3 regions of the Pararhizobium sp. PWRC1-1 genome follow, and region 1 is predicted to be linked to each of the others. Evidence: riboswitches for the same ligand, from Rfam matches in the RefSeq annotation. Region 1 holds a riboswitch; each other region holds the start of a gene.
What was found. A riboswitch is a leader RNA that binds a small molecule or an ion and turns the genes downstream of it on or off. The one in region 1 is predicted to bind cobalamin.
Positions count from the first base shown of each region.

Region 2: it holds a riboswitch for cobalamin, as region 1 does, so the genes downstream of both, ACP7E0_RS11940 (aromatic ring-hydroxylating oxygenase subunit alpha) here and bluB (5,6-dimethylbenzimidazole synthase) in region 1, are expected to answer to the same signal.
Region 3: it holds a riboswitch for cobalamin, as region 1 does, so the genes downstream of both, ACP7E0_RS30325 (ABC transporter substrate-binding protein) here and bluB (5,6-dimethylbenzimidazole synthase) in region 1, are expected to answer to the same signal.

Region 1 is NZ_JAFCXE010000007.1:173,236-177,297, reverse strand. It holds gene ACP7E0_RS13550 (phytanoyl-CoA dioxygenase family protein) at 1-851, shown strand, start outside; gene ACP7E0_RS13545 (SDR family oxidoreductase) at 940-1,761, shown strand; cobalamin riboswitch at 1,805-2,015, shown strand; gene bluB (5,6-dimethylbenzimidazole synthase) at 2,060-2,752, shown strand; gene ACP7E0_RS13535 (DUF2865 domain-containing protein) at 2,753-3,898, opposite strand.
Region 2 is NZ_JAFCXE010000006.1:119,318-123,379, forward strand. It holds gene ACP7E0_RS11935 (2Fe-2S iron-sulfur cluster-binding protein) at 1-372, opposite strand, end outside; gene ACP7E0_RS11940 (aromatic ring-hydroxylating oxygenase subunit alpha) at 374-1,624, opposite strand; cobalamin riboswitch at 1,748-1,946, opposite strand; gene ACP7E0_RS11945 (DUF6656 family protein) at 2,302-2,907, shown strand; gene ACP7E0_RS11950 (diguanylate cyclase domain-containing protein) at 2,908-3,969, opposite strand.
Region 3 is NZ_JAFCXE010000029.1:15,557-19,618, forward strand. It holds gene ACP7E0_RS30320 (FecCD family ABC transporter permease) at 1-814, opposite strand, end outside; gene ACP7E0_RS30325 (ABC transporter substrate-binding protein) at 811-1,803, opposite strand; cobalamin riboswitch at 2,088-2,325, opposite strand; gene ACP7E0_RS30330 (zinc-binding dehydrogenase) at 2,330-2,641, shown strand; gene ACP7E0_RS30335 (SDR family oxidoreductase) at 2,793-3,497, opposite strand; gene gcvA (transcriptional regulator GcvA) at 3,602-4,062, shown strand, end outside.

The DNA of each region.
Region 1 (4,062 bases):
ATAGCGGCGGCGGCGACCATTTTGCCAAGCCGGGCGCCAATGACCGGATCTGGAATTCGCTGGAAAAGCACTGCCTGCGCGACCCGCAGAATTTTGCCGCCTACTATGGCAATGCGCTGATCGCCTTGGTCAGCGAAGCCTGGCTCGGGCCAAACTACCAGATGACCGCGCAGGTCAACAGGGTCAATCCGGGCGGAGCGGCACAATCGGCGCATCGGGATTACCATCTCGGCTTTCAGACATCATCGGTGATCGAGCAGTTTCCGGCGCATGTCCATCGCCTGTCGCCGGTCCTGACGCTGCAGGGTGCGGTTGCTCATTGCGACATGCCGCTCGAAAGCGGGCCGACTTTGTTCCTGCCCTACAGCCAGACCTATGTTCCGGGCTATCTGGCGCTGAAGCGCCAGGAGTTTCGCGACTATTTCAATCGCAACCATGTGCAGCTGCCCCTGTCGAAGGGGGATCTGGTCTTCTTCAATCCGGCACTCTTCCATGCGGCCGGAACCAACCGTTCCGAGGGTATCAAGCGTGTTGCAAACCTTTTGCAGGTTTCCTCCGCGTTCGGCCGGGCCATGGAAACCGTCAATCGGGAGCGCATGAGCGCCGTGCTCTATCCGGCCTTGAAGGCAATGCTTGCGGACGGCCGGCTGTCTGGCGGTGAAGCCGCTTGCGCCATCGCATCCTGTGCCGAGGGCTATTCCTTCCCGACCAATCTCGACCGGGACCCGCCCGTTGGCGGGCTTGCCCCGAAGACGCAGGCGCAGCTGATGCATGAAGCGCTGTCGGGTGGCTGGGAGGAGGCCGCCTTTAGCGCGGCGCTTGCAGCTCAGTCGGAGAAGAAGCTCAGCTAACGGAACCATATCCTACAATTTGAACTCCTGCCCGAATGCCGGGCGGGAGTTTTTTGGCATCGGCGACATCAAAAACGGAGGAAAAACAATGAGCAATGACTATGGCCGCCTGGACGGCAAGATCGCGATCGTGACCGGTGGTACGCAAGGGCTGGGGGCGGCGATCGCGACGCTGTTTGCCGAGCGCGGCGCGGCAGGCATCGTGATTTGTGGCCGCAATGCCGCCAAGGGCGAGGCCAAGGCCGCCGAAATCGGCAAGGCCACCGGCACCAAGGTCGTCTATGTGCAGGCCGATCTCGAACGGGTGGAGGATGCGCGCAAGGTGGTGGCCGCCTGCGACACGGAATTCGGCCGGGTCGATGCGCTGGTGAATGCCGCGGCGATCACCGACCGCGGCACGATCCTCGATACCAGCCCGGAACTGTTCGACCGGATGTTCGCCGTCAATGTGCGCGCACCATTTTTCCTGATGCAGGAGGCGATCAACGTCATGCGCCGGGAGAAGATCGAGGGAACCATCGTCAATATCGGCTCGATGTCGGCCAAGGCCGGCCAGCCGTTCATTGCAGCCTATTGCGCCTCCAAGGGGGCTTTGGAAACGCTGACCAAGAACACCGCCTACGCTGTGCTGCGTAACCGGATCCGCGTCAATGGCCTCAACATCGGCTGGATGGCGTCGGAAGGCGAGGATCGTATCCAGCGCGAATATCATGGTGCGGCCAGCGACTGGCTGGAGAAGGCAGCGGCAAGCCAGCCCTTCGGCCGTCTGGTCGATCCGGCCGAGGTGGCGCGTGCCTGCGCCTATCTGGCTTCCGGTGAATCCGGTCTGATGACCGGCTCGGTGATCTGCTTCGATCAGTCGATCTGGGGCGCCTATGACGGTTCGCCGCATCCGGTCGCGGCCATGTGATGAGATCATGGTGGGCCGCCTTGCATTTGGCGGCCCACCATGTCCATATCGTCTCGTTCAGGTGCCTGCGTTAGCGGGAGAATCGGGAATCCGGTGAAAATCCGGGACGTGCCCAGCGCTGTAACGGGGACGGCTTTGCATAGATGAATCTTGAGATTTTTCAGGATTATGCCACTGGATCTTCATCTGATCCGGGAAGGTTGCAAAGCCGGTTGATCCGCAGTCAGAAGACCGGCCTGACGAGATAGACCAAACCTGCGCGGACGGCGGGAGGTTTCGCATTGTTGGGGATCAAACGATGCAGATTGAACCGCAAGACCGCCTTGTGAGGGCGGACGCATTTTCATCGGACGAGCGCGCCGCCGTCTACCGCGCCATCGAAACCCGCCGCGACGTGCGCGACCAGTTCCTGCCGCAGCCTTTGCCGGGCGACGTGATCGCGCGGCTGCTTGCCGCCGCCCACAGCGCGCCTTCTGTCGGTTTCATGCAGCCATGGAACTTCATTGTCGTCCGTGACGAGGACCGCCGCGCCCGTGTCTTCAAGGCCTTTCAGCGGGCCAACGAGGAAGCCGCGCTGATGTTTGAGGGCGAGGCGCAGGACAAATACCGGTCGCTGAAGCTCGAAGGTATCCGCAAGGCGCCTGTCAGCATCTGTGTGACCTGTGATCCGACCCGTGCAGGAAAGGTCGTTCTTGGCCGGACGCACAATCCGCGCATGGATGCGTTTTCCACCGTCTGCGCCGTGCAGAACCTGTGGCTTGCCGCGCGCGCCGAAGGTGTCGGCGTCGGCTGGGTCAGCATTTTCCACGAGCACGATATCAAGGACGTTCTCGGCATTCCCGATCATATCGAGATCATCGCCTGGCTGTGCCTCGGTTACGTCGATAGGCTGTATTCAGAGCCGGAACTGGCCGTCAAAGGCTGGCGACAGCGGTTGTCCCTTGACGATCTGGTATTCGAGGACGCCTGGGGCGTCAGACAAAGCGAATGATCAGTTGGTCTGCTGCTGCTGGTAGCCTGGGCCAGCGGGATGCCTGAGGTCGATCGAGGTTTCCTGCGAGGGCAGGAAGCTTGGACCGACGACGCGAACCTTGTTATCCTGCGGATTGTAGGGCCGGTCGGCGACGGTGCTCTTTGCCTGCGTGCCATCCGCCTTTTTAGCGCGAAGATCGACGACGCCCTTGCCGTTGCCGGGTGTACTCTGCTGGATGGCGGTTTGTCCCACCGGACGGCAGCCGCATTGGCCGGGTTGGCTGAGATCGCGGGTCTTGTAAGCGAAAGCTGTCGGCAGTTCGGCATAGGGCTCGCCGGTCGCGGCGGAGACCATCTGATCCGTCTCTTCCGTCGTCAGCGCATGATAGTAGAGCGTTGTTTCCGTTCCGGGGCAACGCCGCTGGCAGGTTTCGGCATCGCGCGCGAAATCGGCGGGCGATGAATTCGACGAGATCGGGAAGAACGCCCCGTCACAGGTGCGCACGCAAAGTGTCCGCAGGCTGCCGGGATAGTCCGCGCCCGGCCCAAATCCGTCATACGGCCCGAAATTGTCATGCGGCCCAAAACTATCGGGCTGCATCCTGAAATCGGTGACATCAGCCCCCTGCTGGTCCCGGTAGTCTTCGCTGACCGGCGGCAGGTCCTCAAGGATATTGCGATGGGTTTCGGGTTCCTCGACCGCAGCCCTCAAGACTTCGTCCTGTTCCTCGTCACAGCGATTGACAGCGAGCGCTGCATGGATGCGCCGCCGGGTCATCTCGCTGGCGCCGCCCTCCAGGAGATTTTGCCTGCGGGCTTTGAGCGTTTCGAGGTCCATTTCCATTTGCGAGATTTCTTCAGCCAAGCTCTGGCAGGCATCCTCGTTTGGGCCCCCGACAACGATCATGCTTCCGGAACTGCATCCCATCCGCCGGAGATCGCTGCGGGCCTGGCGCAAATCAAGGTTCTGGCGTGAGATTGCTCCGGTATAATCACGCAGATTGGCGTTGGAGGCGACGATCTTCGGCAGGCTGGCAAGGTCGGCATTCAGGCGTTCGCACACCGTCGAGGCATTGGCGGTGGCTGCCATGACCAGAAGGAGCGGCGCAATACGCGCTGCGAAGGATACCGAACGGAAAACCACGTATTTCTCTCGCCTGAGCATGCCGGCGTTCTGCCGGGTGCACGGGAACATCCCGCACACTCTGACTTTTGCCTATCATACCGCCATTCGAGGGGGCTGCAACGCAGTCCGCTCACCAGCGTTAACGATGCCGGTACGAAATGAACCGGGCGCGGCGGAAGAGCCACAATCGTCGGCTCTTGTGC
Region 2 (4,062 bases), on a different contig from region 1:
ATGCCGCACGAAGGAGAAGTCGCCGAGCGGGCCGAATGCTTTCAGCTTCATGCCGGGCTTCAGGTTGTCGAACATCCAGCGCGTGCCGATGCTCGATGCCTGCGCCTTGACGGTGACGGCCACGGAAAACGGCCGCGACGGCGTCGAGGACAGCGTGTAGGTGCGCATCACCGGATCATCCGGCGCCACCGGCAGTTCTAGCGTGACGAACTGGCCGGGCAGATAGCGAAACCAGCTGTCCTTGTCGGCCTTGAAGCCGAATGTCATTACATCCGGCCCTTCGGCGGTGACGGAAATGCATTCCAGGAGCTGCTGGCGGTCATTGAACGGCTGCAGTTCGTCGAAGTGCCGGAAGGATGAAGCAATCGTCATGTCAGGCAACCCGAACCAGAGGGGTGGAGATGGAACTGCCCTGCAGGCGATCAGCCAGGAAGTTGGTGTACCATTCGACGAACTGCATGACCCCACCTTCGTGTTCCGGCGAATAGGGACCGGGCTGATAGGCGGGAGAGCGGATGCCGAAGGCGTTTTCCTCGACGATCTGGCGGTCCTGGTCGTTGGTTTCGGTCCAGACATGCGTCAGTTCTTCGAGATTGTAGTCCACACCCTCGACGGCATCCTTGTGCACCAGCCATTTGGTGGTCACCTGGGTGAGTTCGGGACCAAGCGGCAGGACGCGGAAGGTGATGGCGTGGTCGGCCAGCACATGGTTCCAGGTGCTCGGATAGTGGAACAAGAGCAGCGTGCCAATATGGGACTGACTGACATCGTCGGAAAGCTGGCGCTTGACGGCGCGTTTGCCGGACATGGTGTAGCTTTCAGCCCCCTCGATCAGCGGCATGCGGGCGACGCGGAACTGGCCTTTGTGATCCATCTTGAATTCGCTCGGCAGGCCGGACGATTCGCAATGTGCCCAATGAGCGGCGATAATCGGATCATCCTTGGCGCCCTGCACGCCGGTGGCCGTCGGGGCTTCCGGATAGGTGCGGCAAAGTTCGGGGTGGTTTGCCGCGCAGTGGTAGCACTCGCGGTTGTTTTCCCAGACGAGCTTCCAGTTGCCCTTCTCGATGATGGTGCTCTCGAAAGCGACCTTGGTGTCCTTGAGATTGTGCGGTGTGACATAGGACGAGACCATGTCGCGCATGGGCTTGAAATCCATGGCCTCTTCAGCAAGGCAGATGAAGATGTAGCCGCCGATGGTTTCGCAATGGATCGGTTTCAGACCATGCTGGTTCTTGTCGAAATCCTCGCCCATCTGGCGGGCAAAAAGCAGCTTGCCGTCCAGCTCGTAAGTCCACTGGTGATAGGGACAGACAAGCTTGGCCGACGAGCCCTTGGCACCGGCGCAGACGCGCGAGCCGCGATGGCGGCAGGAATTGTGCAGCGCCCGGACGGTGCCTGAGCGGTCGCGGACGATGACGACCGGATACTCGCCGACCTGCACGGTGAAATAATTGCCGGATTTCGGGATTTCGCAGTCATGGCCGATGAACAGCCAGTCCTTGTACCAGATCTCCTCCATATCGAGCCTGTAGAGATCGGGATCGGTGTAGAAGGCCTGTTCGAGACTGTGGGTGTCGCGCCGGTTCTTCAATGTGCGGAGGACTTCACTGCGGAGATCCATGGTCATTTCCTTGTGCTCGCCAACTTTTTTGAAAGTTGCAGCAGACAGGAAAGGAACCGCCGGCGCGCCGGGAGAGCGCGTGGTTACAGTGGTTCTCCTTCCGGCTGCCCGCCGCAACCCAGATATCAATTTCATCACAAGGCTGGTTTCCGGGCTCTGGAGCTGTCCTTGCGGACGATCCCGGCGCCTTCCCGGATTTCTCCAGTGGCCTTTTGCCGAGGTTTCACTCCACCACCGTTGCGGGGGCAGCGCCGGATTTCGACCGGCTTCCCAATTCTCCGCCCTTCCCTATAAAGGCGGCACCTTGAGTGTCTTCATCTAATCCTCACGCTCGAAAAAACAGCCGCCAATTAACGACATCCGATTCCAGAATGACGACACGGAACATATTGCTTGGAGCCATGGTCAATCTGGCTATTTTATAAGCATAAACAATATGATCTGCTGAATTTGAAGCAAAAGTCCGGTTTTCCGCACAACGCTTCGGCAATCGGCCAAGACGCAGCCTCTTTGCGACATCCCGCGAGACAGATACGGCCGCTGCCCTTGCCAAACGACCGAGGGAAAAGGTTGGCGCCTGGCAAGACTGCATTAACCATAACGCGATAGCTTCGTTTCACAAGCGATTACGCGCCGGTGTGCTTTACCCGCACTCCGCCACAGTCTGGTACAGGCCGATGTCAAACCTGAGATATTTCGATGCCGCCGCGATCAAGCAGCCAGTTCAATCACCGAAGGCTGCGATCTATACGGAATTCCTGCGCACGGGCCGGATCAACCGCCACCAGCAGGAATGGAGTCCGACCGAAAAGCGCTACCTGACGTACCAGGAAGTGGCCACCCGCACCGGCAGGAAACTCGAGGCCGCCGGCACGGTCACCCATGACCGGATCAACGGCTTCCATCGCTCGATCCGCTTCCCGAAGATGCTTTTTCACCGCACACTCGCGGGTAGCCCGCATCTCGGCTATTGTCATGTGACGGCCGCGCGGACGAAATTTGCCAAGTTCGAGGATGTCCGCTGGTCGTTCTACATTGCCAATTTCTTCTCCGATATCGGCGACGACCAGCATTTTTTTGAGAAGATCAAGCTCGGTTACGCACGGATGTATTTCGCTGTCGCAACCGAGATGGACGCCGAAGCAGGCAAGTTGACGGTCAACCGTGCGGTGCATGACAACGGGCTGTTGTTTCGCACCCGCGATCCGAAGGAAGCGCTGAAGAACGTGCTTCTGCTCGGCGCCCGCAACGAACAGCTCCGCAAGATCATCAGCAGCCTCTGATCACTGCTTGTAGATCAGCCAGTCGCGTCCGGGCGGTTGCTCGTTTTCGGCTCCATGAACGATCGTCTGGTCTCCGCCCTTGCCCTGCGCCCTGGCGAGCGCTTTTTCGGCCGTATTGACGAGATCGAAGGCGTTGCCGGCGTCGTCCGACATACAAATGCCCACCGACAGCGTCACACAGCCGAGGTCGCGTCCGGTCTTTGGATGTTTGAAATGCGTGCCGCGCAAGGCCGAGCGCAAAAGTGCCACAAGCCGCACCACTTCCCGCTCCCCGCCTGCGTTGACCAGAAAACCGAAGCGGGTGCCGTCAAAACGGGCGACCAGTTCGCTTGAGGGAAAAGCCTGCTGGATAATGCCGCCGATATGCCGGGCCAGCGGTTCAGCCAATGCGGCCGCCTGTTCTGCCGACAGGCGCCGGCTGGTATCCGGTTCGGCAATGGCGATGCCACAGGCAAGCGGCAGATCGGGATCGGCATAGACCTTGGCGAGCGCCTTGTTGAAGGCACGGCGATTGGCAAGCCCCGTCACCGTATCCGAAAACTTCCGTGCTTCGAAGTCGGCAAGATCTTTCTGGACACCGGCGATGACGGTGGACTGCGCGGTGACGCTCTGCTCCAGTTCGGCATTGTGCGACACCTGCCGTTCGGTGGCCCGCTTCAGCGCCTGGATGGAAGTGGCAAGCGCGGCCTGACTCGCGTCGTCGGAAACCACCAGCGCTTTTGTCGCCTCGCTGATCAGCCGCCCGTAATCATCGAGTTGGTCTTTTTCGCGCGACAAGAGGTTCATGAAATTGCTCATCTCGTCGCGCACGATCGTCGTCGATCGCGCCAGCACGCTTGCCTCATGGTGATGCGGCAGATATTTGCGGCCAAGTTCGTCGAGCGCCGATTGCGACTTGTATTTGCCAAGCGCGATGAACTCGCGAACCAAGTCCGGATTGGCGCCGCCATAGGCTTCGTAGACGAGTTCGTAATTCCTCGGAATGGCGTCGATGCCCATCTGGTGCATGGCGGTGGCGATGCGCAGGGCAAGGTCGTTCGGCATGGATTTCTTGTTGGCCATAAGGGCTCCGGCTATGTGCAGGATCGGACAGCTAGCATAGGCAACTTTCCCCGCCGCTAACTGGAACTGTCGCATTTTAAGAAACCTTAACGC
Region 3 (4,062 bases), on a different contig from region 1:
CGATCGAGCCGACAATGCTGACCATGGTTGCAGTCAAAAGTGCCGTGACACCCAGAAGGACAATGCGGACCCGGGCAACAGGAATGCCGAGTGCTGCGGCAGCATCGGTGCCGAACGTAAACGCGTCGAGCGCGCGCGCATAGAACATGCACAGCACAAAGCCCATGATCGCCACCGGTCCTGCCAGGTAGACATCGGGCCAGCGCACACCGGAAAGACTGCCAAGCAGCCAGAACATCACGCCGCGCGCCTGTTCGGCATTGGCTGACGTGGTGACGATATAGGAGGTCAGTGCGTTGAACAGCTGTGACCCCGCCACCCCGGCAAGAATGATCCGGTCAGCCCCTCCCCCTGCCCCGGTGGCGAGCAGAGACACGAATAGAAAAGCAATCACCGCACCGATAAACGCCCCGGCAGACAATGTTAAAACACCATAACCAAGACCGAGGATCATCACCGCAACGGCGCCTGTCGATGCACCGGCGGAAACCCCCAGAACGTATGGCTCCGCCAGCGGATTGCGCAGCAGGGCCTGCAGGATCGCGCCAGAAAGCGCTAGCGCAACGCCCGAACTCGCCGCAACCAGCGCCCGGCTCAGACGGTAGTCCCAGATGATGCCCTCATGAATGCGGCTCAGCTCGAACCCGGTTCCGAACAGGCGGTTGCCGACTGCTTTGACAGTCGTACCGATCGGAATGGAGATTTCACCGATTGACACCGCAAGGCTGACGGCAAAACCCAACACAAGGATGGAAAGAATGCAGAGCGCGGCAAGCGCTCCCCATCCCTGCCGGGTCATCAGACCTTGGCTCATTTCGCCAGACCGAACGACTTGATGCCGGCAGCAAGAATTTCAAGACCGTCGATCGTTCGAATGGTCGGGTTCATCGACTGCGCGTCCATCTCGACGAAATGCTTGTTCTTGACGGCGTCAAGCTGGCTGGTAACCGGATCCTTTTCGAGGAAGTCGATCTTGACCTTCGGATCGTCAGCCGAATACCGGCGGCGATCCATCGTCGCAATGACGATCACCGCAGGATTGGCCTGGGCGATCGTTTCCCAGCCCACCAGCGGCCACTCCTCTTCGGTGGTGACGACATTCTTTGCGCCAAGCGTCTTCAGGATATAGGCCGGCGCGCTGTTCTTGCCGGCGATAAAGGCATCGCCTTGCACTTCCTTGCTGGAGAACCAGAACGCGATCGGCAGGTCTTTGCTCGATCCGCCAAGCGATGCAACCGCATCAGCCTCGCGCTTTTTCAAGGTGGCGATCAATGCATCGCCGCGATCCTGAATATCAAAGATCTGCGCTAACTCACTGATTTCATGATAGATCAGGCCCATCGTGAAGAGTTCCTTGCGCACGCCGTCGCCGCCATCGGTGTTGACCTTGGCCACGCAATCGGCGGGAGAAACATAGGTCTTGATACCCAGCTCTGCAAACTGCTCGCGCTTGCCGACAGATCCTTGCGTGCCGACATGCCATTCGAACTCGGCTGCGACCAGATCCGGCTCCTGGCCGGCGACGGATTCGAAGCTTGGATCATTGTCGGCCAAGCGCTTGATCGATTTGTTGACCGCCGCATAGGCCGGCAATACCGGCCCAACCCAGACGGCCGTTCCGACGATTTTGTCGGCAAGCCCGAGCGAATAGAGGATTTCGGTCATGCCCTGACCGATGGAAACCGTCTTTCCTGGCGCCTTTTCAAAGGTGACCGGTTGGCCGCAATTGGTAATCGTCAGCGGATAGGTGGTCGATGCGGCATTGGATTGCGGGGCAAGGGCGGCTGCCGAAAGCGCCGCCATAGAAAACAAGACAGCGCGCGAAACGTAGCGATTCATGAAGATCCTCGTATTAAGAGTCTGGCAAGTGCCCGTCCGGGCCTGACCAGCGATAGGTGAAAAGGTAGCCGGCATGCGGCAGAGCAAACGGCAAAACATGCAAGACACATGCGGTCACGGCTCATGCGCCGCAGAGAACTAACAATGCCGGTGTGCTACGCGGGGGAGGGAAATTGAAGGCGCTACGCCAATGGAAACGTCGAAAATCGTCATCTCATGCTCCTCTCCGGACAACCCCGTCCGGGATGGTGGACACTGTTTTGACGGCAGGTCTCCTGGCTCGCGAATGTGCACCGAATATCTGCCTTCCCGCACCTCGGTACAGTGGCATGACCATCCCGAAGGAGGTCACAAGGATATATCGGCAATCCGCTTACAGTTGCGGGGGCAGCCACGGTTTTGGCCCCATATAGGTCATCCGCACCGTGTTCCCTATTAATCCCGTCGGGAGTCATCCCTCCGGAAACCGTCCCGATCACTTAGAGGACGCATGATCTCGCCGTCAAGAATTCGTTTGTTGGCGGCCAGGACATTTCTCAGGACTGTTGGTGAGCGTCCGCAATCAAGGCGTGCAATTGGGGTTCCAATCCAAGCCGATAGTCGGCGGCGATTGGTGGACGTACTCAGGACCCGGGAGGACAGGATAGAGCGATCTTCAAAGCTCTTTTCCCTGATCGGCTCTGGCAAACTCTCGGTCGAAATCGCTGCGGTCTTTCCTCTGTCAGAAGGCGCGTCGGCTCATCGTCTGCTGCAGGAGAGATCCGCGATCGGGAAGATACTTCTTTGCGTCGCGGAGAGCTGAGACAGCTGTTGCCAATGCCCGCACGCTTTCCGGTGCCTTCTGCCTTTTGCGGCCGGTATCAGTGAAAATGGCTGTTCTCAGCGTTGAGAACAGCCATTTTCGTGAATTGTCGAATGACTTGCCGAAATCCATTCGTGTCGATGGGGTTGATTTAGACGGACCGTGTGAGGCCACCGTCGACACGAATATTCTGCCCGGTGATATACCCTGCCCCATCCGAGGCCAGGAATGCGATCGTTGCCGCAATTTCCTCGCTCTTGCCGTATCGCTGCATCGGCACATTATTCCGTCGCGCGTCCGTCGCGGGCAGGCTGTCGATCCATCCCGGAAGGACGTTGTTGATCCTGATATTGTCCTTGGCGTAGGTGTCCGCGAAAATCTTCGTGTAGGCGGCAAGACCGGCCCGGAATACGGCCGATGTGGGGAACATTTCGGATGGCTCGAACGCCCATGCGGTCGAGATGTTGATGATGGAGCCGGATTGCTGTTTCTGCATGACCGGTGTGACGAGCCGAACCGCGCGGACAACGTTGAGCAGGTAGGTGTCCAAGCCCTTGTGCCAATCGTCATCGGATATATCGAGGATCGGTGCGCGGCGACCGTGGCCCGCGCTGTTGACGAGCACATCAATACGGCCCCAGTTGGAGATGGCCAAATCAACCAGTCTCTTCAAATCTTCATTAGATTGATTGGATCCGGTTATGCCGACGCCTCCCAGTTCGGCTGCGAGTTTTTCGCCTTTACCGGACGACGACAGAATTGCCACTTTGTAACCGTCCGTAGCGAGCTTACGGGCGGCTTCAGCCCCCATGCCGCTACCGCCCGCCGTGATGACCGCGATCTTTTCATTTGCCATTTGATGTCCCTTCAAAAGCGCTATGCCGATTCCGGTAAGTTGACACAGGAGGAAGCAGAAGACTAAGCAGAAAGATATAGTCCTGCCTGTAGGAAAACTATTGAATGCTTGGCGCACGCGGACCTTACCGTTACCCACCTCTCAATGCGCTTCGGATGTTTGAGAGCGCTGCGCGGCATTTGAATTTTCGGGTCGCTTCAGAAGAGCTTTGCGTCACTCAAGGTGCCGTCGCCCAGCAGGTGCGGGCGCTTGAGGATTCGCTCGGCGTTAAGCTGTTCGACCGGCTTCCCCGGACACTCGCTTTGACCGAGGCCGGACAGCGCTACCTCAAGCCAGTTCAACGTGCACTATCGATGATTGCCGATGCGACGCAAGAATTGAAACCCCAGAACACAGTCATCACAATCAGTGTGACACATTCTTTCGCAACGAAATGGCTCATTCCACGTCTTGGCCGCTTCTCCGAGGCCAACCCTGACATTGAAGTTCAGGTGCTGGCAACAAACAATCTGGCAAACTTTCAAAGTGATGGTGTTGATATCGCCGTTCGCCAAACGAAACCGCC